Regions from separate parts of the Streptococcus milleri genome, predicted to be linked through region 2. Evidence: predicted binding sites of a transcription regulator. Region 2 holds the regulator's gene; each other region holds the start of a gene.
What was found. The regulator CtsR, encoded in region 2, represses protease genes until heat stress. The targets are predictions, from matches to a motif close to TTGGTCAAAAAAGGTCAAANA.

Region 1: EL087_RS06445 (ATP-dependent Clp protease ATP-binding subunit) is a predicted target of CtsR. The motif match lies at 2,584-2,604, and genes of this name have one in related genera.
Region 3: EL087_RS01040 (ATP-dependent Clp protease ATP-binding subunit) is a predicted target of CtsR. The motif match lies at 2,129-2,149, and genes of this name have one in related genera.

Annotation. Positions count from the first base shown of each region.
Region 1 is NZ_LR134288.1:1,320,708-1,325,000, reverse strand. It holds gene EL087_RS06450 (GyrI-like domain-containing protein) at 1-221, shown strand, start outside; gene EL087_RS06445 (ATP-dependent Clp protease ATP-binding subunit) at 269-2,542, opposite strand; gene EL087_RS06440 (DUF1797 family protein) at 2,781-3,011, shown strand; gene EL087_RS06435 (FeoA family protein) at 3,177-3,653, shown strand; gene feoB (ferrous iron transport protein B) at 3,650-4,293, shown strand, end outside.
Region 2 is NZ_LR134288.1:1,700,811-1,705,103, forward strand. It holds gene EL087_RS08370 (ATP-dependent Clp protease ATP-binding subunit) at 1-1,295, opposite strand, end outside; gene EL087_RS08375 (CtsR family transcriptional regulator) at 1,299-1,760, opposite strand; gene EL087_RS08380 (hypothetical protein) at 2,020-2,370, shown strand; gene tsf (translation elongation factor Ts) at 2,457-3,500, opposite strand; gene rpsB (30S ribosomal protein S2) at 3,584-4,293, opposite strand, start outside.
Region 3 is NZ_LR134288.1:194,396-198,688, forward strand. It holds gene glmS (glutamine--fructose-6-phosphate transaminase (isomerizing)) at 75-1,889, shown strand; gene EL087_RS01040 (ATP-dependent Clp protease ATP-binding subunit) at 2,317-4,293, shown strand, end outside.

The sequences.
Region 1 (4,293 bases), 380 kb from region 2:
ATGAGATTCGCTTTGAACGAATAAGTGAAGGAAGCAGCGTTGCAATGCTTCATGTAGGACCATTTGACGATGAGCCACAGACCTTCGCGAAAATGGATGCTTTCTGTCAAGAAAATGGGTTAAAACGCTGTACAGCATATCATCGTGAAATTTATTTGAACAATAAAAATCGCACCGCTCCGGAGAAACTAAAGACAATTTTGAGATACAGTGTTCAGTAATTAAAAAGTCACTCCCTAGACTTCTAAGGAGCGACTTTCATGTCTAATTAATTGTCATCTGCTGGTGTTTGGATTTCTTTGCCGGCTTCGTTTTCAGACTTTTTGGACGACTTGATAACAATCTTGCTATTGCTCGTCATGACAGCTTTGAGCTCTTTTTCGCTTGGATGTTCAAGATAGTAGTCGGTGATAGCATCCTCGATGTGATCTTGGATTGTCCGACGAAGCGGACGAGCTCCCATTTTCGGATCGTAACCAAGATTAACTAATTTTTCCTTGACTTTGTCTGTTACGTCTAGGTGAATACCATTTACAGCTAAGCGTTTATTCACATCTTCAAGCATCAAGTCTACGATTTTTAGGAGATTTTCCTTATCAAGGGACTTGAATTCGATAATACCGTCAAAGCGGTTCATAAATTCTGGACTGAAGAAGTTGCCTAATTCACCGAGAACAGAGTTAGTCCGTCCTTCACGCGCTGCTCCAAAGCCAACATTTGCTTCGACTTTGCCAGTACCAGCGTTTGAAGTCATAATGATAATCGTATCTTTAAAGCTAACTGTGCGCCCTTGTCCGTCTGTCAGACGTCCGTCGTCAAGAACTTGCAGGAACATGTGCATGACATCTGGGTGCGCTTTTTCTACTTCGTCAAGTAAAATGAGAGAGTAAGGATTGCGGCGTACGCGCTCTGTCAATTGTCCGGCTTCTTCGTAGCCAACATAGCCTGGAGGTGCTCCAACGAGTTTGGCTACGCTGTGTTTTTCCATATATTCACTCATATCAAAGCGAATCATGCTGTCAGCTGAACCAAAGAGCTCAATCGCTAATTGTTTAGAAAGTTCTGTTTTACCGACACCGGTTGGTCCGACAAAGAGGAAGGAACCAATTGGTCGATTAGGAGAGCCAAGTCCGACACGATTACGGCGAATGGCTTTGGCAATTTTATCAACGGCATTATCTTGACCGATGACATGAGCTTTCAAATCATCAGCTAGACTAATCAGTTGCGATTGTTCCTTTTCTTTTAGGTCACCAACTGGGATATTTGTTTTTTGCTCAATGATATGCTCAATGGTTTTTTCACTGATAATAGGTGTATCTTGGTCTGCCATTTTATTTTGCTGCATTTCTTTGTATTTGGCAATTTGGTCACGGAAATAGGCAGCTTTTTCAAAATCTTCATCACGAGTAGCTTGTGCCTTGAGATTTTCAGCTTTTACCAAGCGTTGATCAATAACTTTGGGATCAACAAAATTAAGTGTCAGATTCATCTTAGAACCTGCTTCGTCCAGCAAGTCAATAGCCTTATCTGGCAAGAAACGATCTTGGATATAACGATTGGATAAGACAGCTGCCGCTTCAATGGCATCATCTGTATATTTAACGTGATGATAGTCTTCGTATTTTTTTTGAATGCCCTTTAAAATAGTAATGGTTTCTTCAACCGTTGGTTCATCCACTTTTACTGGCTGCATCCGGCGTTCCAGTGCTGCATCTTTTTCGATAATGCGATACTCATTGAGAGTTGTGGCACCAACTAATTGAAGCTCACCGCGAGCAAGAGCGGGTTTTAAGATGTTGCCAGCATCCATATTGCCATCTCCAGCTGCACCAGCTCCAACGATTTCATGGATTTCATCAATGAATAAAATCACATCCTGACGAGAACGGATTTCTTCCATGAGTTTTTGCATTCGTTCTTCAAATTGACCACGGATACCAGTTCCTTGCACTAGGCTGACTACATCTAAACGGATGACTTCTTTTCCTTGGAGTTTATGTGGAACATCACCGTCCACAATCTTCTGGGCCAAACCTTCGACAACTGCTGTTTTACCGACACCGGGCTCTCCGATGAGGACAGGGTTGTTCTTCGTCCGACGGTTAAGAATTTCAATGACGCGGACGATTTCCTCATCACGACCGATGACAGGGTCAATTTCACCGCGCCGAGCAAATTCGGTTACATTGATACCAAATTCTTCTAGGAGGCCTTTAGGCTGTTGCGGAGCTTGCTGGCGTGCACCTCCACCTTGATTGGAACCGTAACCTCCATTGCCGTAACCGCCTCCAGATTGAGTCGGAGGGGTTTGTGGTTCTTGATGATTTTGAAAATTTCCGAGATTACTAAAGAAGTCATCAAAAGGATCTAAGTTGTTTTGGTTATTCATATTGGTCATTCCACGAAATAGAGCATTATTTGGGTCTGTTTTCATGATTTGATAACAATTTTGACAGAGGTCAACTTGGTGTTGTTTTCCATTCACATTTGTGTAAAGGTGAATGGTTGATTCATTTATTTTACAGTTTTGACAAAGCATGTGCTACCTCTTTCTTTTAAAATTTGTTTGACTGATACCAATTGGTCAATAATAGTCAAACTTCTTAGTCTTATTATATCAGTATTCTAAAACATTGCAAGAATAAAGTGTTAAAAGACAGATTTTTGTACTGAAGCGTTTCATTTTGTGTTAAATTTATCAAAAACAGGGCTTTTACTGGTATTTCATCTTTCATTTGTGGTAAAATAGTAACGTATAAATGAATAGGAGAAGGAAAATGGAATCACATTTAGTAAGAATTATCAATCGTTTAGATGCTATGACAAAAGATGGTGGCAATTTGAAACGTAATTTTGAACGTGACGGGGTTGTTGTAGCAGAAGTAGCTTATAGCTATGATGAAGAAAATGGCTCAGTATTCACTCTTCGCGATGTTGCAGCGCGTGAAACCTATACTTTTGATAGCATTGATTTGATTGCTATGGAAATTTATGAATTGTTGTATTAATTTGCTAGTCTCTAAATAAGATATCCTCTAGGCACCTGCTTAGGGGTATTTATTTTGCAATAATTTTTGCCTATCTACCTTAGAATTGTCAGAAATTCTTAGAAAAAAGTGGTATACTAATGGTGATAATAAGCATATTTCTTGACAAACAGAAAAGGAGATAGTATGGATTTATCTCGGATAACATTATTAACAGAATATGAAATTGTCGGAATCGATCTGGAGGAAGCGAGCGTCCGTCATTTAGCAGATTTAGGGATTAAGATAGGCAGTTTTATTCAAATCATTTCAAAAACAAATGATACAGCCATTCTCTTAGTTCGAGTTGCTAGGGTTGCTTTGGACAAATCTATTTTGGAAAAGTTGGACGTTGTTCTGAAAGATAGCAATCGCTCAGCTCTTCCTTTATCTGAGTTAGCTGTTGGAGATGTGGCGTATATAGAAGCAATTCATGCAGAGGGTGCTTTAAAACGGAGGCTGATGGACATGGGATTGACGAAAAATACAAAAGTTCAGTTGCAGAAGGTTGCACCATTAGGTGATCCACTAGAAATTAAGTTGAGAGGCTACGATTTGACATTGAGAAAGTCAGAAGCGAGTCTGGTTAGTGTTGTGAAAGGTGAAAAGGGAGCAAAAGGATGAAAGAATTAGCACTTGCGGGAAATCCGAATAGTGGAAAGACCAGTTTATTTAACATTCTAACCGGTAGTAGCCAGCATGTGGGAAATTGGCCTGGAGTTACTGTCGAAAAGAAAAGTGGTCTGTTTCGCAAAAATAAAGAAATCGTTATTCAAGACTTACCAGGAATTTACTCATTGTCGCCTTATACTTCTGAGGAAATGGTTAGTAGAAATTATCTTTTAAGTGGCAATGCGGATGCTATTTTGGATGTGGTTGACGCGACCAACTTGGAACGGAATCTGTACTTGAGCTTGCAATTGATTGAGACGGGGATTCCGGTTGTGTTGGCTTTAAATATGAGCGATGTCGTTGAAAAACAAGGAAAATGGATTGATACAGAAAAATTAAGCTACCAACTGGGTGTGCCGGTCGTAGCGACTAGTGCTTTGAAAAAGACAGGGATTGACCAAGTCATGCAGCAGGCCATGCGAGTGATGAACCAGGCAGAGGAGGAGGTTTATCCAGCTTACGACAATCATTTTGAAGCGGCTTTGTCAGAAATTATCCGCATTTTAGGGAATGCAGTACCTCAAAAACAAGCTCGTTTTTATGCCATTAAGCTTTTTGAACGCGATAAAGAATTATCTGAACAGCTGGCATT
Region 2 (4,293 bases):
TTATTTTGTACCGTTGCAGCAGCTTCATCTAACAAATCAATCGCCGAGTCAGGTAGATGTTTGCTTGTTAGATAACGATGAGCATACTTAACAGCTGTCTCAATCGCTGAATCTGTAATCACCACTTTGTGGTGTTCTTCATAGCTTTTCTTGAGCCCCTGTAAAATCGCAATACTATCAGCTACTGTCGGCTCTTCAATAGTAACCTTGGCAAATCGCCGTGAAAGAGCTGCGTCCTTTTCAATATATTTCTGGTACTCTTCTTGTGTCGTTGCGCCGACCGTTCTAAGTGTTCCTCTGGCCAAAGCTGGCTTGAGAATGTTCGCTGCATCCAACGTCGAGTCAATCCCGCTACCAGAACCCATAATGGTATGAAGCTCATCAATGAAAAGAATCACATGCCCGTCTGTTTCAATATCATTGATAATATTGTTCATCCGTTCTTCAAAATCACCACGAAAACGAGTTCCAGCTACCACATTCATCAAATCCAGCTCCAGAACTCTCATCTTTGCAAGCTCATTTGGCACCTGACCAGCAGCCACACGCTGTGCCAAACCAAGGGCCAATGCTGTCTTCCCAACTCCTGCATCTCCTACCAAAACTGGATTGTTTTTCGTCTTGCGACTTAGAATCTGAAGCATACGCGAAATTTCTTCATCACGCCCAACGACCGGTTCTAAAAGACCAGCACGAGCCATTTCGGTTAAATCACGGGTATAGTCTTCTAGCCCGCCGCTGGTAGAAGGAGGCATTCCCATCATATTGGCCATCGTTTGTTTCGCAGCAGCAGTATTTTTATTTAAGTGGCGAATAGCCTTTATATCTTCTTTACCCCAGCTAGCCTTATGCTCTAAGTTTTTCCGAAGATCAGTCATGCGCAAAACGCCTTCTTTATCCTCATAGCTAAAGCCTGTAAATTCAAGGAGACGTGCCGCCAAACTTCCTCGGTCAAACAGCATAGCTAACAACACATGCTCTGTCCCAAGATTCTTAGCATGCACAGCCTCTGCAATTCGCTCAGCTGTCAAAAACAACACTTTCATACGATGAGAAAATGGCCAAATGGTAAAGCTTCCCTCTTGTTGATAAATCTTTCCTGTGATATGAAAGGCTGCTTTCTCAAAATCATCAATTTCAAGCGGATAATCATTTAAAACAGAACCCGCAACACTATAAGGATTATTCGCCATGGCAATCAACAAATGCCAAGACTCCAAATAATCTGTTTCAAAATGGCTTGCTAGCAGTTGCGCCGACTCAATACTTTTTGTCAAAGCTTTTGAATATTTCATATATTAGTTTTTCCCTTTTCTATCAACTTGTTGTAAAATCTTCTTTAACATTCGCGCACGAATTCGTGCAGCATCTGTTCCCAATACTCTATCAGTTGCCGTCGCTAAAAGAAGGTTACCTTCTCTTTCCGTCATGATTTTTTCATCAAATAGTAGCTGAATAATATCTGTAAAAACCTGCTGACTGATCTGTTCACCAACTCTATGCAGCAAATCACAAAGCAGCTCATGATGATTAGAGAATTCAATCCGACCAATCCGAATGTAGCCGCCTCCACCACGCTTGCTTTCAACAACATAGCCACGACTTTCCGTAAAACGTGTCTTGATGACATAATTTATCTGACTTGGAACAACCTGAAAAACATCCGCAATTTCACTGCGCTTCAACTCTGCAATCCCAGCTTGAGCTAAAATTGCTTTGATATATTCCTCAATACTGTCTGACGTATTCTTATGGCTCATGACAACCCTTTCTTCCAGTTCTTTCTTTTGCTCCATAAATGAGCAACTGACATTGACTATCTTTGACTAATATTATACCGAAAATCTCTTATTTTTGAAAGAAAAAGACCTAAATGAAAAACTGAAAAGTCTGATTATTCAAGCAAGTGAAAAAGCTTATAGAATAGGAATAATTTGAGTGTAAACGCTTGCCTTTTAATTTTAAAGCGTTATAATATAGATGAAAATTTGACGATAATAATAACAGGAGGCCAAATGAATGAAAATGGATTGGTTCAAATATACACGTCATGTACTGGTTTGGTTGGTTTCAACTTTATTCTTTTTTACAGTTATTTCTGCTGATTATGTGGATGTCCAAGTCGTCCCGTTAGTCATCTGCTTATTTGCTCCATTTTTATTTGAACCGTCTTTAATAAACCCTAGAACAAAATGGACAATCGATTTAGCCATCATTGCTGTAAGTATCTGTGCTATTCTCTTTACACAAACATACCGAATCGCTTTTACCTACTCCGAAATTACCTATCTACTAATTTCTTTAATCGTTCTAATATTTGTAAACTCTGTGATTTCTCACAAGGGATTCACGAAAAAAATTGTAAAATAAAAGCAGACACTACTAGAAAAGGCTAGAGAGTTATATCAGCTCTCTAACCTTTTTATTTATGATTTAAACGCTAGCTATTGATTGCCTTAGTTTTGACCAAGAGCAGCAGCCATCGTAGCAGCTACTTCTGATTCAAAATCGTTGGCAGCTTTTTCAATACCGTCACCTACTTCAAAACGAGTGAAGCTTGCAATTGTCACACCTTGGCTTTCAAGAAATGCTTCAACAGTCTTGCTGTCGTCCATGATATAGACTTGCGCAAGTAATGTGTAAGCTTGGTCAACTTTTGTATTGTCCAGCATGAAGCGATCCATTTTACCAGGAATAATTTTGTCCCAGATTTTTTCTGGTTTACCTTCAGCTGCAAGACCAGCTTTGATGTCTTCTTCAGCTTGTGCAATCACTTCATCCGTCAATTGAAGTTTAGAACCAAATTTGTAGTGTGGAAGCGCTGGTTTACCAACCATTGCACGACTTTCGTTGTCTTGATCAATTTTGTGGTTCATTTGAGCCAATTCATCATGGATAAATTCTTCACTCAATTCTTTGTATGAAAGAACAGAAGGTTTCATAGCGGCAACGTGCATTGCCACGTGTTTTGCAAGATCTTCGTCACTGCCTGAAAGAACTGTGATAACACCGATACGTCCACCATTGTGTTGGTAAGCTCCAAATACTTGATCATCTGCTTTTTCAACAACTGCAAAACGACGGAATGAGATTTTTTCTCCGATTGTAGCAGTTGCACTAACATAAGCAGCTTCAAGTGTTTCACCTGAAGGCATTGTCAAAGCAAGAGCTTCTTCGTTGTTAGCTGGTTTGCCTTCTGCGATTACTTTAGCTGTTTCGTTTACCAATTCAACGAATTGAGCATTTTTTGCTACAAAGTCTGTTTCTGAGTTCACTTCAACGATAGCAGCAACATTGCCGTCTACATAGACACCCGTCAATCCTTCAGCAGCAACACGATCTGCTTTTTTAGCAGCTTTTGCCATACCTTTTTCACGAAGCAATTCAATTGCTTTTTCGATATCGCCATCTACTTCTACAAGTGCTTTTTTAGCGTCCATGACACCAGCACCAGATTTTTCGCGCAATTCTTTTACAAGCTTAGCTGTAATTTCTGCCATTTTGATCCTCCAATTAAGATATTACGATTTTATTTAATAAAAAGGGGGAGGGCTAGGCCCCGCCCCATAGGTTCGTTACTTGATTATTCGTTTGAGCCTTCGACAACTTCAACGATTTCTTCGATAGAATCTGCTTGTGAATCAGCTGCAGCTAATTCTGCTTCTACTGATTCAACGTTGTCTTCTCCTTGACGGCCTTCGATAATCGCATCAGCCATTTTCGCAGTGATTAACTTAACAGCACGAATAGCATCATCGTTAGCTGGGATAATCACATCAATGTCATCTGGATCTGTATTTGTATCCACCATCGCTACAACTGGAATACCTAATTTCTTAGCTTCTTTAACAGCGATTTGTTCTTTATGTGGATCCACAACATACATCACATCTGGAATACGTGGCATTTCTTCGATACCACCCAAGAATTTTTCAAGACGAGCGCGTTGTTTGTTAAGAAGAGCGACTTCTTTTTTAGGAAGAACATCAAAAATTCCGTCTTCTTCCATACGTTTGATTTCTTTCAAACGAGCAACACGTTTTTGAATCGTTTCCCAGTTTGTAAGTGTTCCACCCAACCAACGGTGGTTGATGTAGTATTGACCAGCACGTTCTGCTTCTTCTTTTACAGCATCAGCAGCTTGTTTTTTCGTACCAACAAACAAGATAACTGCATCATTAGCAGCTGCGTCACGCATAAAGTCGTATGCTTGATCTGCAAATTTTACAGTTTGTTGCAAGTCGATAACGTGGATACCGTTACGTTCTGTGAAGATATACTTCGACATCTTAG
Region 3 (4,293 bases), 350 kb from region 2:
ATTAGACTATACCAATTTATAAAACGAAGGAGGAAATAGCAGACTTCTGAAAGTTGTTTGCTATAAATAATAGTATGTGTGGAATCGTTGGAATTGTTGGAAATCGAAATGCAACAGATATTTTAATGCAAGGTCTAGAAAAATTAGAATACCGGGGTTATGATTCGGCTGGGATTTTTGTGACCAATGGGAAAACATCTAGTTTGGTGAAATCAGTTGGTCGCATAGCTGATCTTCGTGCGAAAATCGGGATTGACGTGGCTGGAACTGCTGGTATTGGGCATACACGCTGGGCAACGCATGGAAAACCAAGCGAAAGCAATGCGCATCCACATACTTCTCAAACTGGACGCTTTGTTTTAGTGCATAATGGTGTGATTGAAAATTACCTTGACATCAAGAACACTTATCTCGCTGGACATGATTTAAAAGGTCAAACGGATACAGAAATTGCGGTTCACTTGATTGGAAAATTCGTTGAGGAAGAGGATTTATCAGTTCTTGAAGCATTTAAAAAGGCTCTTCATATTATCGAAGGTTCTTATGCCTTTGCTTTGATGGATGCAAAAGATGCAGATACAGTTTATGTTGCCAAAAATAAATCCCCTCTTTTGGTTGGCTTAGGAGAAGGCTACAATATGGTCTGCTCGGATGCTATGGCAATGATCCGTGAAACAAGTGAATTTATGGAAATTCACGACAAAGAATTGGTCATTGTGACAAAAGACAATGTCCAAGTGCAAGACTATGACGGTAATCCTATTGAGCGTGAAAGCTACACGGCAGAGCTTGATTTGTCTGACATTGGTAAAGGCACTTATCCTTACTACATGTTGAAGGAGATTGATGAGCAGCCAACTGTGATGCGCAAACTCATTCAAGCTTACACCGATGAAAATGATCAAGTTTCAGTAGATCCAGCCATTATCAAAGCTGTTCAAGAAGCGGACCGTTTGTACATTCTTGCGGCTGGGACATCTTACCATGCTGGTTTTGCGACCAAGCGCATGCTAGAAGAATTAACGGATACACCGGTCGAATTGGGAATTTCTTCTGAGTGGGGCTACAGATGGCCATTGCTTAGCAAGAAACCAATGTTTATCTTGATTAGCCAATCTGGTGAAACAGCCGACAGCCGTCAGGTTTTGGTCAAAGCCAATGCTATGGGAATTCCAAGCTTGACTGTAACCAATGTACCGGGTTCAACGTTGTCTCGTGAAGCGACTCACACGATGCTACTTCATGCAGGACCAGAGATTGCGGTTGCTTCTACAAAAGCCTACACAGCACAAATCGCGACTCTTGCATTCCTTGCGAAAGCAGTTGGAGATGCTAATGGCAATGAAAAAGCGAAAACGTTTGATTTAGTGCATGAATTATCCATTGTAGCGCAAGCAATTGAAGCTACACTATCTGAAAAAGACGGTATTGACGAAAAAGTGCGTGATTTACTCGCTACAACACGCAATGCTTTCTATATCGGTCGTGGTCAAGATTATTATGTTGCTATGGAAGCTAGTCTAAAGCTAAAGGAAATTTCTTATATTCAGTGTGAAGGATTTGCAGCAGGAGAATTAAAACATGGAACTATTTCCTTGATTGAAGACGGTACGCCAGTATTAGCCTTGATTTCTTCTGACGAGCAATTGGCTAGCCATACTCGTGGAAATGTGTCAGAGGTTGTAGCGCGTGGTGCAAATGTCTTGACTATTGTGGAAGAAAACGTGGCAAAAGAAGGAGACGATATTGTTTTGATGTCTGTTCATCCATATCTATCACCAATTTCTATGGTCGTGCCTACGCAGTTGATTGCTTACTTCGCAACCCTACATCGTGGACTTGATGTGGATAAGCCACGGAACTTGGCTAAATCTGTAACAGTTGAATAATACCTATGAAGAATCATCAAGTGTTGGCTTGGTGATTTTTTTCCCATTGAGATAAAGTGGAAGTCTGATTTAAAAAATTATGTAAAACATAGAATTTTAAACTAGAAAGACTAATATTAAAGTAAAGTCAGTCAGAAAAGAAAAACAAAAATTATGTAAATTTTTTCTAAAAATCTATTGACTTTTTTGTTGTTATAGTATATAATTACATTTGTAAACGGAAAGAAAGTCCGTTACACTCGCTCAAACAAGATGAAATTATTAGCTGTGTTCAGTTAAAGAGATTTCATCTCTATTTTGAGAGAGGATTAAAATTATGTAAACTATTAACTGCCTTTTATATAAATCCAAAAGATAGAGTTACTCACTTTGTCTTATATTTTAAGCAGTTTCGAAAATTATGTAAAATAATAAGTGAGGTACAGATATGAACAACAACTTTGATAACATGGATGATCTTTTCAATCAATTGATGGGAAGAATGGGCGGTTTTAATAGTGAAAATCGGCGTTATCTCATCAATGGACGTGAAGTAACACCAGAGGAATTTGCACAATACCGTGCAACGGGGAAACTTCCGAAACAGGCAATGGAGGCTCAAAATCCACAAATGCAAGGGCAAGCGACTGCTCCAAAACAAGATGGCATTTTAGCGAAGTTGGGTCGTAATTTGACAGAGGAAGCGCGTCAAGATATGCTAGATCCCGTCATTGGGCGTAACAAGGAAATTCAAGAAACAGCAGAAATTCTGTCTCGTCGGACGAAAAACAATCCAGTGCTAGTCGGAGATGCTGGAGTTGGTAAGACTGCAGTTGTTGAAGGTTTGGCGCAGGCGATTGTTAATGGTGATGTTCCTGCTGCTATTAAGAATAAAGAAATTATTTCTGTAGATATTTCGGGATTAGAAGCAGGTACACAGTATCGTGGTAGCTTTGAAGAAAATATTCAAAATTTGGTTTCTGAAGTAAAAGAAGCGGGCAATGTTATTCTCTTCTTTGATGAAATTCATCAAATCCTCGGTGCCGGCAGTACAGGTGGAGATAGTGGCTCTAAAGGTTTGGCGGATATTTTGAAACCAGCCCTTTCTCGCGGGGATTTAACGGTAATTGGTGCGACGACGCAAGATGAATACCGCAACACCATTTTGAAAAATGCAGCTCTGGCTCGTCGTTTCAATGAAGTAAAGGTAAATGCTCCTTCTGCAGAAGATACTTATAAGATTTTACAAGGAATTCGTGACTTATACGAAAAACACCACAATGTTATCTTGCCAGATGAAGTGTTAAAAGCGGCTGTGGATTATTCGATTCAATACATTCCGCAACGCAGTTTGCCAGATAAAGCGATTGACCTAGTGGACGTGACAGCGGCTCACTTAGCAGCTCAACACCCCGTTACAGATGTGCATGCAGTGGAACGTGAAATTGCAGAACAAAAGGCAAAACAAGAAGCTGCGGTTGAAAAAGAAGATTTTGAAACAGCTTTGAATGCCAAGACACGCATTGAAGAGTTGGAAAAGAAAATTGAAAATCATACGGAAGACATGAAAGTGACAGCGACTGTCAATGATGCGGCAGAGTCTGTAGAGCGCATGACGGGTATTCCTGTTTCCAAAATGGGTAGCAGTGATATTGAGCGCTTGAAAGAGATGAATGCGCGTTTGAAGACAAAAGTCATTGGACAAAATGAAGCGGTTGAAGCGGTGGCGCGTGCTATTCGTCGGAATCGTGCAGGCTTTGATGAAGGTAACCGTCCGATTGGTAGCTTCCTCTTTGTCGGACCAACTGGGGTCGGAAAAACAGAGCTAGCAAAGCAATTAGCGCTAGATATGTTTGGTACAAAAGACGCGATTATCCGTTTGGACATGTCTGAATACTCTGACCGTACAGCTGTATCGAAGTTGATTGGTACAACAGCTGGCTATGTGGGCTATGACGACAATAGCAATACATTGACAGAACGTGTTCGTCGCAATCCTTACTCAATCATTCTGCTAGATGAAATTGAGAAAGCAGACCCACAAGTCATCACGTTGTTACTGCAAGTATTAGATGATGGTCGTTTGACAGATGGACAAGGAAATACTGTCAATTTTAAGAATACGGTTATTATTGCTACTTCTAACGCAGGATTTGGCTATGAAAGCTTTACAGGTGACGAAGAAAAAGATATGAAAATTATGGATCGATTGAAACCATACTTCCGTCCAGAATTCTTGAATCGGTTCAATGCAGTTATTGAATTCTCACACCTTGGTAAGGAAGACTTGGCTGAAATTGTTGAATTGATGCTGGCTGAAGTCAACCAAACGCTTGATAAAAAAAGCATCACTCTGACGGTAACGGATGCCGCAAAAGCTTATCTAGCAGAATACGGTTATGATGAAGTCATGGGTGTTCGTCCG